DNA from 3 places in the Streptomyces sp. NPDC048419 genome. Region 2 is predicted to be linked to each of the others. Evidence: riboswitches for the same ligand, from Rfam matches in the RefSeq annotation. Region 2 holds a riboswitch; each other region holds the start of a gene.
What was found. Region 2 has a riboswitch for cyclic di-AMP ahead of ACGFYN_RS33625 (NlpC/P60 family protein). Riboswitches for the same ligand answer to the same signal wherever they lie in the genome.

Region 1: another riboswitch for cyclic di-AMP. It lies ahead of ACGFYN_RS23380 (transglycosylase SLT domain-containing protein); the one in region 2 lies ahead of ACGFYN_RS33625 (NlpC/P60 family protein).
Region 3: another riboswitch for cyclic di-AMP. It lies ahead of ACGFYN_RS04300 (NlpC/P60 family protein); the one in region 2 lies ahead of ACGFYN_RS33625 (NlpC/P60 family protein).

The regions. Positions count from the first base shown of each region.
Region 1 covers NZ_JBICXT010000011.1:112,037-116,589, forward strand. The annotation lists gene ACGFYN_RS23370 (CHRD domain-containing protein) at 1-432, opposite strand, end outside; gene ACGFYN_RS23375 (polyprenyl synthetase family protein) at 588-1,598, opposite strand; cyclic di-AMP (ydaO/yuaA leader) riboswitch at 2,306-2,511, shown strand; gene ACGFYN_RS23380 (transglycosylase SLT domain-containing protein) at 2,516-2,998, shown strand; gene ACGFYN_RS23385 (HAD family hydrolase) at 3,016-3,855, opposite strand; gene ACGFYN_RS23390 (NAD(P)-binding domain-containing protein) at 3,988-4,553, opposite strand, start outside.
Region 2 covers NZ_JBICXT010000020.1:38,956-43,508, reverse strand. The annotation lists gene ACGFYN_RS33640 (hypothetical protein) at 1-123, opposite strand, end outside; gene ACGFYN_RS33635 (LysR family transcriptional regulator substrate-binding protein) at 196-957, opposite strand; gene ACGFYN_RS33630 (DUF5997 family protein) at 1,016-1,420, shown strand; cyclic di-AMP (ydaO/yuaA leader) riboswitch at 1,611-1,783, shown strand; gene ACGFYN_RS33625 (NlpC/P60 family protein) at 1,792-3,435, shown strand; gene ACGFYN_RS33620 (LuxR C-terminal-related transcriptional regulator) at 3,620-4,369, shown strand; gene ACGFYN_RS33615 (DinB family protein) at 4,331-4,553, opposite strand, start outside.
Region 3 covers NZ_JBICXT010000002.1:75,603-80,155, forward strand. The annotation lists gene ACGFYN_RS04295 (tellurite resistance/C4-dicarboxylate transporter family protein) at 1-771, opposite strand, end outside; gene ACGFYN_RS04300 (NlpC/P60 family protein) at 865-2,037, opposite strand; cyclic di-AMP (ydaO/yuaA leader) riboswitch at 2,045-2,215, opposite strand; gene pcrA (DNA helicase PcrA) at 2,615-4,553, shown strand, end outside.

The DNA of each region.
Region 1 (4,553 bases), on a different contig from region 2:
GTCCTTCAGCAGGCCGGTGAAGTCGACCTTGACGCCGCCGTTGCTGCCCTTGGCGCCCTGGTGGATGTGGAGCATGGTCGGCCTGCCGGTGCCGCGCCAGGTCACGGCGACGGACACCCTGTCCCCCTTCACCTTGATGAACTCCAGTGCGGCGCCGTCCTTGTCCCCGACGGCCGGTCCGCCCGCCACGGGAACCTCGTCGGCTCCCCGGAGGCTGGTGGCGAGAAGGGTACCCCCGGTGCCACCGGACACGGTTCCGCTCTGGCTCACGATGCTCTGCCCGCCCATGCCGCCGGCGTGCCCCGCGTGGTCGGCGCGGGTGCCTCCGGCGGCGAAGGCGGGAATCACCGCGGGGGCGACACCGCCGGCGGCGGCCACCGCGACAGCGGTGACGATCAGGCTCCTACGGCGCTTCGAGAACGTCGCATTCATGCCCATGATGATGTTTTCTCCCCGTAGACCGGCCGACACCCCCTGCGTCGGCCTTCTGTGTATGACTACGGAATGGATCTCAGATTGGACTCAGTCCAGAGTTGTGACCTGTCTCACGGTGCGGACGGACATCGCCTCGCGCTGCCAGGGCCGGCTCAGCCCGCCCGGTGCACCACCGCGTCGCACATCTCCATCAGCGCCAGCTTCGCGTCGCACTCCCTCAGCGGGGCCAGCGCCGCACGCGCGTCCTCGGCGTAGCGCACGGTGTCGCGGCGGGCCTGCTCCAGCGCGGGGTGCTCCCGCAGGCCGGCCAGCGCCTCCTCGAGCCGCGCGTCGTCGCTCAGATCGGAGTCCAGCAGCTCGCTCAGGGCGATGTCCTCGGCCAGCCCCAGCCGCGCCGCCCGCTCCCGCAGCCGCAGCACCGGAAGGGTGGGGATGCCCTCGCGGAGGTCGGTCCCCGGCGTCTTGCCGGACTCGCGCGACTCGGACGCGATGTCCAGCACGTCGTCCGCCAGCTGGAAGGCGACCCCGAGCCGCTCGCCGTACTGCGTCAGCACGTCCACGACCGTCTCGTCGGCGCCCGACATCATCGCCCCGAAGCGGCACGACACGGCCACCAGCGAGCCCGTCTTGCCGCCCAGCACGTCCAGGTAGTGGTCGACCGGGTCCCGCCCGTCCTGCGGCCCCGCGGTCTCCAGGATCTGCCCGGTGACCAACCGCTCGAACGCCTCGGCCTGCACCCGGACCGCCTCGGGCCCGAGGTCGGCCAGGATGTGCGAGGCGCGCGCGAACAGGAAGTCGCCGGTGAGGACCGCGACCGAGTTGCCCCAGCGGGCGTTGGCGCTGTCCACGCCGCGCCGCACCGCGGCCTCGTCCATCACGTCGTCGTGGTACAGCGTCGCCAGGTGGGTCAGCTCCACCACCACGGCCGAGGGCACGACACCCGGCGCGTACGGGTCGCCGAACTGCGCGGCGAGCATCACCAGCAGGGGACGGAACCGCTTGCCACCCGCCCGCACCAGATGCTGGGCGGCCTCCGTGATGAAGGGGACCTCACTCTTGGTGGCTTCGAGCAAACCCTCCTCGACAGCCGCCAATCCGGCTTGGACATCGGCTTCCAGAGCCTGGTCCCGCACGCTCAGCCCGAACGGCCCGACGACGGTCACGAGGGGTCTCCTGTCTGCTGGTGTCTACCTGCGGTTCACGCGGTTTGTCGATAGGTCGCTGACATCACTCAAGTCAGCGTATCCGGTCACCTTTCGATCACCCATGCCGCCCACCCGTCCACCACGGGCGGTATCGGATCACGACCAGTATGTTTTTGATCGCCTCATATGAGCGGATATCTATCGACTTGTCTACCGGCGCATCGGCCGGCCCGGCGGGAGGCGGCGGCCCGTGTCCCGAGGGCTCTCGTGACATCACTCCTCCAGAGGACGACCGCCCTGAGAACGATCTGCACCACATGAGAGGTTCCGTCCCGGCCGACATATGGCCGAGCGGCTTGGGATCGACGGCCATATTTCGTCCCTTTTCACATTCAATGAGGCGATCTGCGCCGAGGTCGAAGACGCCGAAACGATGGCCCGCCACCCGACTTGAGGACGCCGGGATCCCACGGGCGGCTGGTTGAACATGAGTTGGGCTCATTGCCCGATTTGCCTCCCTTATGGACGCCAGTGAGTTGGGTCACGTCGGCCCCTGATCCGACGGTCATTCAGCTACCCCCGTTCTTCCGTCGCCCACACACCAGTTGAGGATTGGCGGCAGCAAAGGATCAAGCGCCCCATAAGCCTCAGACCAAGGTCAATAGGCATGGTCTGTGAATCCGGCACTTGTTCCGGACATGTGCTCTCGCATACGTTCCCGGCCAGTCGGGCAGACGCCGAATCCTGCCGCAGCCCGGCCGACCCATCGACGAACTCACTCGCACGGCAGGAGCGGGGGACCCAGGTAAGTCGCCGGACCGGGCACCGTCCCGGACCGGCTCGGGGTGAAGCCGCGCCGCCGCAAGGCCGCGCGGCCGGGCAGCTCCCGCCCGAACCCGACAGCTCACCTCGCAGGCGCCGGAGAGGAACCCCCCATGTCTGCTGCCGCTCAGCATCGCCGTCCCAAGAACTCCCGCCTCGCCCGCAAGCTCGCCGTGGTCGGCACCGGTGCCGCCGTTCTCGCCCTGCCGGTCCTCGGCGCGACCAGCGCCTCGGCTGCCACGCCGACGACGCTCACCGCGACCTCCATGGGCTACACCGACAACCTCGACGGCTGGATCCGGGCCTCGCTGCAGGTCATGTCGCAGCAGGGCATCCCCGGCTCGTACGACGGCATCTACCGCAACATCATGCGCGAGTCCTCGGGCAACCCCGCCGCCATCAACAACTGGGACTCGAACGCGATCGCCGGCACGCCCTCCAAGGGTCTGCTCCAGGTCATCGACCCGACCTTCCTCGCCTACCACGTGCCCGGCACGCAGCTGAACCCGTACGACCCGGTCGCCAACATCACCGCCGCCTGCAAGTACGCGGCCGCGCGCTACGGGTCGATCGACAACGTCTACGGCGCCTACTAGGACCTGCCGAAAAGGCCCTAGAGCTCACCCGTCCCGCTGAGCTCCTCCACCCTGAAGAACAGTCGCTCGAGGACGACGGCGATGCCGTCGTCCTCGTTCGACAAGGTGATCTCGTCGGCCACGGCCTTGAGTTCGGGATGGGCGTTGGCCATGGCGACGCCGTGCGCCGCCCAGTCGAACATGGGGATGTCGTTGGGCATGTCGCCGAAGGCGATGGTCTCCCGCGGCCCGAGCCCCAGGTGCGCGGCGGCCAGGGCGAGGCCCGTCGCCTTGGTGATGCCGCATGGCTGGAGTTCGACGGTTCCGGGTCCCGACATGGTGACGGTGGCCAGCGAACCCACCACCGAGCGCGCCGTCGACGCCAACTCGTCGTCGGACAGGTCGGGATGGCGCAGCAGCACCTTGCTGATGGGCGCGCACCACAGGTCGTCGCGCCGGTCGACCCGTACGGCCGGCAGCGTGGGGTGCGGCATCAGATAGCCGGGCTCGATGAGCGTGAGTCCCTCCACTCCGTCCTGGTCGACGGCCGCGTACACCTGGCCCACCTCGGCCTCGATCTTGCCGAGGGCGGTCTCGGCCAGTTCCCGGTCCAAGGTGACGGACCACAGCAGACGGTCCGCGCCGGCGTCGTACACCTGCGCGCCCTGTCCGCACACCGCGAGCCCCGTGCTGCCCAGGTCGTCGAGGAGCGGCCGCACTCTGGGGGCCGGCCGGCCCGTCACGACCAGGTGCCGGGCGCCGGCCCCGGCCACCCGCGCGAGTGCGGCGAGGGACCGGTCGGACAGCGTGTCGTCGCCTCTGAGCAGCGTGCCGTCCAGGTCGGTGGCGATGAGTGAATATGCGGTGGGTGCGGCCATGATCAGAGAATACGGACCGGACGCGCCGCCGACTCATCGCGAACCGGACGACCACGGTGCCCACCGCGCCCTCCGCCCAACTCCCTTGCCTCCGCCGGTCCTTCACTCCTGCCCGGTACTCCGGGCCCCGGTCTAACCATGAGCTGCCGCCAGGTGCGCGGCCAGCCTCGGCGAGGCGAACTCCGTGCCGCACACGAAACGCATCACCGGTCCGTACGACGCCGCCGCCGGCAGGCCCGTGAAGTACAGACCCGGGACCGAGGAGACGTATCCCGCGCCCAGTCTGGGCGTGCCCCGGCTCACCGCCAGCCGGGTGCGCAGCTCGTGGCCGAGGAAGTCCATCGCCGCGATGTCCACCCGGTAGCCGGTGGCCGCGATCACGTGGTCCGCGGCCAGCTCCTGGGTGCGGCCCGCGTGCGTGCGGGCCGTCAGCCTCGGGCTGCCGTCGGACGCGTCCGCCCGCACGATCCGGTCGACCTCGCTGACCTGCACCTTCCCCTCGAAACGGTCGCGCAGCCAGCATGCGCCGAGCGGACCGAGGACGCGGCGCACCAGGTAGTGGCGGGCCCCGGCCGGGAGGTAGCGGTAGGGGTGCGGGTAGTAGCTGAGGGCCCACAGGGACCAGGCGCGGCCGAAGGGCGACTCGGGGCGCAGCTTCGGCTGCTGCCACGGCGGCGATCCGAAGGCGACCTTGCCGC
Region 2 (4,553 bases):
CAGCCGCGCGCGCCCCCCGCGGTCGGCCGGGACGGCCGGCGGTGCGTCGGCGTGCGGCTGGTCGGCACGTACCTCGGCGGTACGCAGCTCGTCCGCGGCGCTGTCCTCGCAGCGCTCCCCCATGCGAAGCAAGACTCCCCCTGAGAGGGTGAAGGTGACCCGTGCGACACAGGGCCACGCCACCCCACCCGAGGGCTACGCCCGGCGGCGGGGCTTCCTGCGCTTGGCGCCCTTGGAGACGTCGGATTTGCCCCTGGGGTTGCGTGCCGTCGTTTTTGCGCCGGTGGAAGTGCGCCGGTCACCGGCCTTCGCGCCGGTCTTCGCCTTCGCCTCCGGCGCGTCCGCCTTGCGGCCGCGGGAGCTGTTGACCGTACGGCCGCGGACGATGCCGATGAAGTCCTCGACCAGGTCCGTGGTGGCCTCCTCGGGCCAGGCCAGGGCGACGCCGGACTGGGGGGCGTCGATCACCGGCCGGTACACGAGGTCCTTGCGGTGGTGCAGGCGCGCCAGCGACTGGGGGACGATCAGGAGACCGACACCGGCAGCGACGAGCTCGACGGCGTCCTCCGTGGAGGCGGGCCGCTCGAAGGCCTCCTCGCCCGGCGGCCGGTCCCACTCGAAGACGTCGTCCAGCGGGTGGAAGAGGACCTCCTCCTCGAGGTCGTCCAGGGTCACCTCGTCCACGGCCGTGATCAGGTGGTCCTTGGGGACGACGACGACCGTCGTCTCGGTGTAGAGGGGGATGGCGCTGAAGTACGTACGGTCCACCGGCAGCCGTACGAGTCCGGCGTCGGCGTCACCGGCGCGCAGCAGCCCGAAGGCGTCGGCGGCCGGTACGGCGAGGAGGGTCAGCGGGATCTCGGGCAGGCGTTCGTTCCAGATCCGCGCCCACTTGGCGGGCGTCGCCCCCGGGACGTACGCGAGCCGGAACGTGGGGGATGTCTGCGAGCCTGTCACGCTGCAAGGTTACCGGCCGTGGTCGGCGCCTTCGTTCCCGCTCGATACCCTTGACCACATGACGTCGCACCAGAACACCCAGACGATGAAGCCCGCGACCGCGGCGAAGAAGCTGGGTGTGTACCTCGAGGCCACCCCCGCCGAGTTCCGGGAGAGCACTGTCTCGCGGGCCGAGCTCGGCCAGTTGCAGGCCGACCCGCCCGCGTGGCTGCGCGAGCTGCGGGCGAACGGCCCCCATCCGCGTCCGGTGGTCGCGGAGAAGCTGGGCGTCTCCATCGCCGGTCTCGCCCGCGGAGGCGTCACCGAGGCGCTCACCACCGAACAGATCGACGCCCTGAAGCAGGAGCAGCCCGAGTGGCTGCAGAAGGAGCGCGCGACCCAGGTGGAGGTCCGCAAGGAGGGTGCGCGGATCAAGAAGCGCAACGCCGAGCGGGCGGCCGGGAACGAGTCGGGTCAGTCCTGACACCCGTCCGTTCGCGACGGACCGTCGCCTTCCACACCCGCTGTGTGCACGAAGCACGCATCTGACGGAACGTCACGACGAAGGTCACAAAAGCGTATCGGACATTCCGCCCTTCAACCTTCACACGAGCCGCACAAGTTGGCTAGTTTGGCGGTAGGCCACACGAGTTCCTCCGGCGCCCCGCCGGGACGTGCGGCCTCCGCCGAGTCCGGTGCGCCCTCGTGGCAGCCGGAGCCGGGGACCCAACCGAACGATGGGGTGAATCGGCCCAGCTGCCCACCAGGGCAACGGCCGTAGGGCATACCTTCCGGATCGACCGCCCGAACCCGACAGCTAACTCGGTAGGCGGAGATGGAAGGAGTACGGCTCCCATGGCGCCGGAACGATCGTCGCGCCCCGGAGGCCTCGGCCCCGGAATGCGCAACTCCGCTCTCGCGACCGCTGCGCTCACCTCGGTGGCCCTGTTCTCACAGACCGCCGACGCCGCACCGATCACAGGGGACGAGGGCCCCAGCCGCGAGGACGTCCAGCAGCGGGTGAGCAGCCTGTACGACCGGGCCGAGAGCGACACCGGTCTTCACAACATCACCCGGGCGCAGTCGGTGCCCCGGGGCCGCGCCGCCGGTGGCCGGGCCTCGGATCCCGATCTGGACAACATCGCCCGGCAGTGGTTCCGGGGGGCACGTTCGTCGCTGGGCCCGACGGTTCCGGCGATCCTGCCTACGGACCGGATGTCCGCCCAGCGCAGCGCGCCGGCCCGCCCGAAGGCGTCCGAGCGGCCCTCCGAGACGCGTGCCGCCGGAGCCGCCCGTGAGCTGGAGGCGCCCGCCCGGCCCGTGCTCGAACTGCCCGCCGCGGAGCCCCGCCGGCGTCCCGCGGCGGAGCTGACGGCCGGACCTACGGCCGCGCTGCCCGCCGTGCCGGCTCAGCGCCAGGAGACCGCGGTCCTGCCCGCGGCCCCGCAGGAGCCGAGGCAGGTGGTGCTGCGCCGCTCCAAGCAGGCCAACCAGCGCAAGATCGCGGCGGCCAGCGACCTGCTGTACCGGTACACCGCCCGGCAGACGTCCGTGGCCCCGCTGACGGCCGCCCAGCCCCAGGCCCTCCCGACCTGGCAGGACCCGGCGGAGCAGTCCCGCCGCGCCGCCGAGGAGGCGTGGCGGATGCAGCAGCCCAGCGTCCTGGACACGGGCGTACCCGCCGCCGAGGACTGGCGGATGCGGCAGCCCACCGTGCTCGACACGGGCGTACCCGCCGCCGAGGACTGGCGGATGCGGCAGCCCACCGTGCTCGACACGGGCGTACCCGCCGCCGAGGACTGGCGGATGCGGCAGCCCACCGTGCTCGACACGGGCGCGGCCATGTCCGACGAGGCGTGGCGCATACGGCTGCGGCAGCCCAGCGTCCTGGACACGGGCGTACCGGCCGCCGAGGAGTGGCGGATGCGGCAGCCCACCGTGCTCGACACGGCCATACCGGCCGCCGAGGACTGGCGGATGCGGCAGCCCTCCGTCCTGGACACCGGCATCCCGGCCGCCGTGGACTGGCGGATGGGGCAGCCCTCCGTCCTGGACACCGGCATCCCGGCCGCCGTGGACTGGCGGATGGGGCAGCCCAGCGTCCTCGACACCGGCATCCCCGCCGTCGAGACGCCCGTCGGCACCCAGGCGGACCGGGCCGTCGCCTTCGCCCGCGCGCAGATCGGCAGGCCGTGCCTGTGGGGTGCGGTGGGACCGGAGTCGTACGACAACGCGGGTCTCACCCAGGCCGCGTGGAAGGCCGCCGGGGTCGCGTTGCCGCGGAGCACGTCCGAGCAGGCGAGCACGGGCACGGTGATCCCGCTCGCCGAGAGCCGGCCCGGAGACCTGATCTTCTTCCACGACAACTTCAGCCACGTCGGCCTGTACACAGGCAACGGCATGATGATCCATGCGCCCGGCCCCGGTTCGGTCATCCGCGAGGAGTCGATCCACAACGCCGGGGAGGCGGCCATACGGATCGCCGTGCGCCCCGCGTAAAGACATGCGGCGGGCCGCCGGTCCCCCGCTCCGGCGGCCCGCACGGTGAGAGGATCTGAGATCGTCGCGGTTGCCCGTTGCAGTCTCGGGCAGCGCAGGGTGTCGCCGGTATGGGTACAACTGCGTAGACGGCGGACGAGCGGAGAGGCACGTGGGACAGGCGCGGGGTTCGGCGCACGAGCGCATGCTGACGGTGGCCGTCGCCGCGCTCAACGAACGTGATCCCGCGCGGCTTTGGCCGCTGCTGGCCAGTGCGCTGCCGGGGGTGTGCGGCGGCGAGACCCTGGTGTACAAGCTCGACGACTGGAACGAGGACGAGGGCACGGTGGGCATGCCGCCCGCTGTCGCCGCCGCGTTCGACGGGCTCGGGGAGGCCGATCTGGGCCTGCTGCGCGCGGGGTATCCGTTCTCGCACCACTACGCCGCCGGACCTGACAGGACGCCCCTCACCGCGCGCCGTAGCGCCGGTTCCGCCTGGTCGGCGAGCCCGAGTGCCCGCCTGATCCGCGACGTACTGGACGCGGACCATGTGCTGGCGATTCCGCTGCCCCGGACGACGACGCCGATCACCGGATGCATGGTCTACCGCTCCGGCGGAGACTTCACCGACGACCAGGTCCGAGCTGCCGAGCAGGTGCAGCCGCTGCTGGCGGCGGTCGAACAGCAGCGGCAGCTCCTGGAAGGCTGGCAGCGGTCGGCCGGGCCGGGCCCCGCTCGGGAACGGCCCGCGGACTGCGCCCTCACGCCCCGCGAACTGACCGTGCTGCTCCTGCTCGCCGACGCCCTGACCGCCGCCGCGATCGGCCGCCGGCTCGGCATCTCGGACCGTACGGTCCACAAGCACGTCGAGAAGATCTACCGCAAGCTCGGCACCCGGGATCGCATCAGCACCGTGCTACGGGCCCAGCGGCTCGGGCTGATCCCCACGCCGTGAGCGGTAGAGGTCCCGCAGCAGGGCGATCTCCGCGCCGTGGTGCAGGACTTCCTGGTTGACCCACCACACGATGTCGACGAACGGCTCCTCCGCGTCGCTGCCGTGCGGATAGGTGCAGTGGCCGATCGTGTCGAGCGCCGCGTCGCCGGCGCCGAGCAGCGCCTTACGCCAGGCGGTGACGGCG
Region 3 (4,553 bases), on a different contig from region 2:
GCGCAGCCGCGGCCGGGCCGCCTCGCCGACGAGCAGCACGGCGTACCAGGCCAGGTCGAGCACGAGCAGGGCCGCCGTGATTGAGCGCAGGACGCCGCGGTCGTCGTCGTTCCACAGGTACAGGCGCGCACTGTCCGCGGCGAGGAGCTTGGACCCGGCGAGCGAAGAGATGGCGAGCGCACCGCCCGCCACCCAGTGGTCCCCACGCCCCTCCGTCACCTGCCCCAGGTCGAAGCGGGTCAGCGCGACGCAGTACAGGACGAGCCCGAGTCCGAACAGCACGAGCGCCGTGTGCGCGAGCCATGCCGTCGCCTCGGCCCCGGCGAGCGTGGCGCCGAGCACCGCGAGCCCCTGCGTGGCCACGCAGCACAGGAACACCGATCCCGGCATACGGCGCTGCCAGTTCCGTACGACCTCGACGAGCAGCACCGGCCACAGCACGGCCGCCAGCGCGAGCAGGGCCTCGGCCAGGGTCGGCCGGCCGGCCAGGGAGAACCGGGCCCCGAGTACGGCGGTCGCCGCGACGGCGGTGAGCGACTGCGGCCTGCGCGCGTCCGCCCACCACCTCTCCCGGTCCCGCACCAGGCGCATGCCGAAGTCCGCCGCCAGACCCACCCAGGCCGCACAGGCCAGGACCAGGGCGATCCGCGACAGCACCGCGTGCTCCGTCAGATACAGACCGACCGACACGATGCCGGTGGCCATCACGGCGGCGCCCGCCGCCGGCGGACGCTGCGCCCACCAGGCGCGGAAGGAGGTCGGTCCGGACATGGGGCCGATGCTAGGGAGCGCGAGAGGTGTTGCGGGCGGGGCACGCGCGCGGGCGCGGCAAATTTACGCGCGGGGGAGTGCCCCGCGCGTGTCTCAGGCCGGCCGCACCACGCTGTGGATGATCGACGAGCCGGCGTAGTAGATCGACTCCTCGCGGACGTACGCGCCGGGCTTCGGGGCGTGGATCATCATGCCGTTGCCGATGTAGATGCCGACGTGGCTGATGTCGTCGTAGAAGAAGATCAGGTCGCCCGGCTGGGCGTCGGTGAGGGAGACCGTGGTGCCGGCGTCGACCTGGTCGTAGGTGGTGCGCGGGAGGCTGACGCCGGCGGCCTTCCAGGCGGCCTGGGTGAGGCCGGAGCAGTCGTAGGAGTCGGGGCCGGTGGCGCCCCAGACGTACGGCTTGCCCATCTGCGCACGGGCGAAGGCGAGCGTCTTCGCGGCCTTGGTGGCGTACGTGGAGTCGCTGGTGGAGGTGGATGTGGAGCCCGAGTCCGAGGACGAGCCGGAGGTGGAGCTGCTCGCCTTGGCCGCGGCCTCCTCCTTGGCCTTCTGCGCGGCCGCCTGCTTCCTGGCCAGCTCGGCCGCCTGGCGGGCGGCCTCCTCTTCCTTCTGCTTCTGGATCGCCGCGAGCCGCGCCTTCTCCTCGGCGTTCAGCTTCGACAGCAGCTCACGCGCGTCGGAGAGCTTCTTCTGCACCGTGGACTTGGCCGTCCGCAGGTCGTCCTGCGTCGCGGTGAGCGTCTGGAGGTCCTTGGACGCCTCCTGGCGCTTCTTCATCGTCGCGGACTGCTCGGTGAAGTAGTCGTCGACCGCGCTCTTCTGACGGGAGGTCATACGCCCCATCAGCTGCGTCTGGTCGAAGTAGTCCTGCGGGGAGTCGGCGAGCAGGAAGGTCGCCGTGTCGGGCGCGGCGGCGCCGGTGCGGTACTGGGCCGCGGCGAACGTGCCGAGCTGCTCGCGCTCGTCGTTGAGCTTCTGGGTGCGCTCGGCGACGTCGGTGAGGAGGGTGTCCACGCGCTTGCGCTGCGTCGTGGTCTTCTCCTTGGCCGCGTTGTACTTCTCGGTGGCCGATTCCGCCTGACGGTAGAGGTCGTCGACCTTCTTCTCGACCTCCTCCACGCTCGGCTTGCCGTCGGCCACGGGGGCGGCGTTGGCCGACTGGGACAGCAGGGCCACGGAGGTGAGCGCGGCCGTGGCGAGAGCGGGTGTGCGTATGCCTGCGACGCGTGAACCTGAGGGGCGCGACTTGCGGTGCGACGCCAAGGGAGGCGACTCCTTCCACGTTCCGCCTACCGGGTTAGCTGTCGGGTTCGGGCGGGTGGTTCGGAAGGCTTGCCCTACGGTCCGGGCCCTGTGCGGGAGTCGGACCGATTCACCCCGGGAACGGTGGGTCCCCGGTTCCGGATACGCGGTGGCGCGCCGGATTCGGCGGAGGCCGCGCGGCCCGGCGACGTTCGCCGGTGGGGGTCGTACGGCCTGCCCGGAACCGTAGCCAACTCGTGTGACCCCTGTGAAGGTTGATGTTCGATATGCCCGATACATTTTCGTGACCTTTGGTCGAGGCGTCACCGGGCGCGGTCCTTCCGGAACGATCTGCGCGGATGCGTGCCGATTCTGGCCGGACTGGTGTTGTGTGCCCGGTTCCGGGAGCTGACTTCCGGCCGGTCGCGGTCAGGTGCGGGGCATTGCGGACTGCCCTCGAGTGATTGCGGAACGTGACGATGCGGCCCTGGACGGCAGCAGGCCACGGGGCGGCTTCCGGGCACGCCATCTCACCGATCCGGCGAAGTTCCCGGGGTGGCGGCGGGCTGTCAGTGAGGCGCCCTAGACTCGGAAGGCGATGAGCAGCCTCTTTGACGACAGCTTCCTGGCGGACCTCAAAGCCCCTCGCGGGCACGAGGGGGAGCCCCCGCCGCCGCCCGAGGACGATCATGTACCGGAGCCGGTTCCGGACGATCTGTTCGGTGGGAAGTTCGACGTGCCGCCGGACCGGGACTCCTACTACCGCGACGGCGCCCCGCGTCCGGCGATCGACGCGGCCGCCCTGCTGGACGGGCTGAACGAGAACCAGCGCGCGGCCGTCGTCCACTCCGGCACGCCCCTGCTCATCGTGGCCGGTGCCGGCTCCGGCAAGACCCGTGTGCTCACCCACCGCATCGCCCACCTGCTCGCCGAGCGGAACGTGCACCCGGGCCAGGTCCTCGCGATCACCTTCACCAACAAGGCCGCGGGCGAGATGAAGGAGCGCGTCGAGCACCTCGTCGGCCCGCGCGCGAACGCGATGTGGGTGATGACCTTCCACAGCGCGTGCGTGCGCATCCTGCGCCGCGAGTCGAAGAAGCTCGGCTTCACGTCGTCGTTCTCGATCTACGACGCCGCCGACTCCAAGCGCCTGATGGCCCTGGTCTGCCGTGACCTGGACCTCGACCCCAAGCGCTACCCGCCGAAGTCCTTCAGTGCCAAGATCAGCAACCTGAAGAACGAGCTGATCGACGAGGAGGACTTCGCCGCGCAGGCCGCTGGGGGCGCCTCCCAGGCTATCGGCTCCGGGGGAGGGTTCGAGAAGACCCTCGCCCAGGCCTACGCCATGTACCAGTCGCGGCTGCGCGAGGCGAACGCCCTCGACTTCGACGACCTGATCATGACCACGGTCAATCTGCTGCGCGCCTTCCCGGACGTCGCCGAGCACTACCGCCGCCGCTTCCGGCACGTCCTCGTCGACGAGTACCAGGACACCAACCACGCCCAGTACGCGCTGGTGCGCGAACTCGTGGGCACGGCGGCCCACGACGAGGACGTACCGCCCAACGAGTACGACCTGGCGCCCGCCGAACTGTGCGTCGTGGGCGACGCCGACCAGTCCATCTACGCCTTCCGCGGGGCGACGATCCGCAACATCCTCCAGTTCGAGGAGGACTACCCGGACGCGACGACGATCCTGCTGGAGCAGAACTACCGCTCCACGCAGACCATCCTGACCGCGGCCAACGCGGTCATCGAGCGCAACGAGTCCCGCCGCCCCAAGAACCTGTGGACCAACGCGGGCGCGGGCGCGCGCATCACGGGCTACGTCGCCGACACCGAGCACGACGAGGCCCAGTTCGTCGCCGACGAGATAGACCGTCTCACGGACGCGGGCGACGCGAAGGCCGGCGACGTCGCCGTCTTCTACCGCACGAACGCCCAGTCCCGTGTCTTCGAAGAGGTCTTCATCCGCGTCGGCCTGCCCTACAAGGTCGTCGGCGGCGTCCGCTTCTACGAGCGCAAGGAGGTCCGGGACGTCCTGGCCTACCTGCGCGTGCTGGCCAACCCGGAGGACTCGGTCCCGCTGCGCCGCATCCTGAACGTCCCCAAGCGCGGCATCGGCGAGCGAGCGGAGGCGATGATCGACGCCCTCTCCCAGCGGGAGAAGATCAGCTTCCCGCAGGCGCTGCGCCGCGTCGACGAGGCGTACGGCATGGCGGCGCGCTCCGCCAACGCCGTCAAGAAGTTCAACACGCTGATGGAGGACCTCCGTACGATCGTCGAGTCCGGCGCGGGCCCGGCGACCGTCCTGGAGGCGATCCTCGAACGGACCGGCTACCTGGCCGAGTTGCAGGCGTCGACCGACCCGCAGGACAAGACCCGTATCGAGAACCTCCAGGAACTCGCGGCCGTGGCCCTGGAGTTCGAGCAGGAGGCGGGCGAGGGCGAGGAGCCCCCCGGGCTCTCCGACTTCCTGGAGAGGGTCGCGCTGGTCGCCGACTCCGACCAGATCCCGGACGAGGAGGAGGACGGCT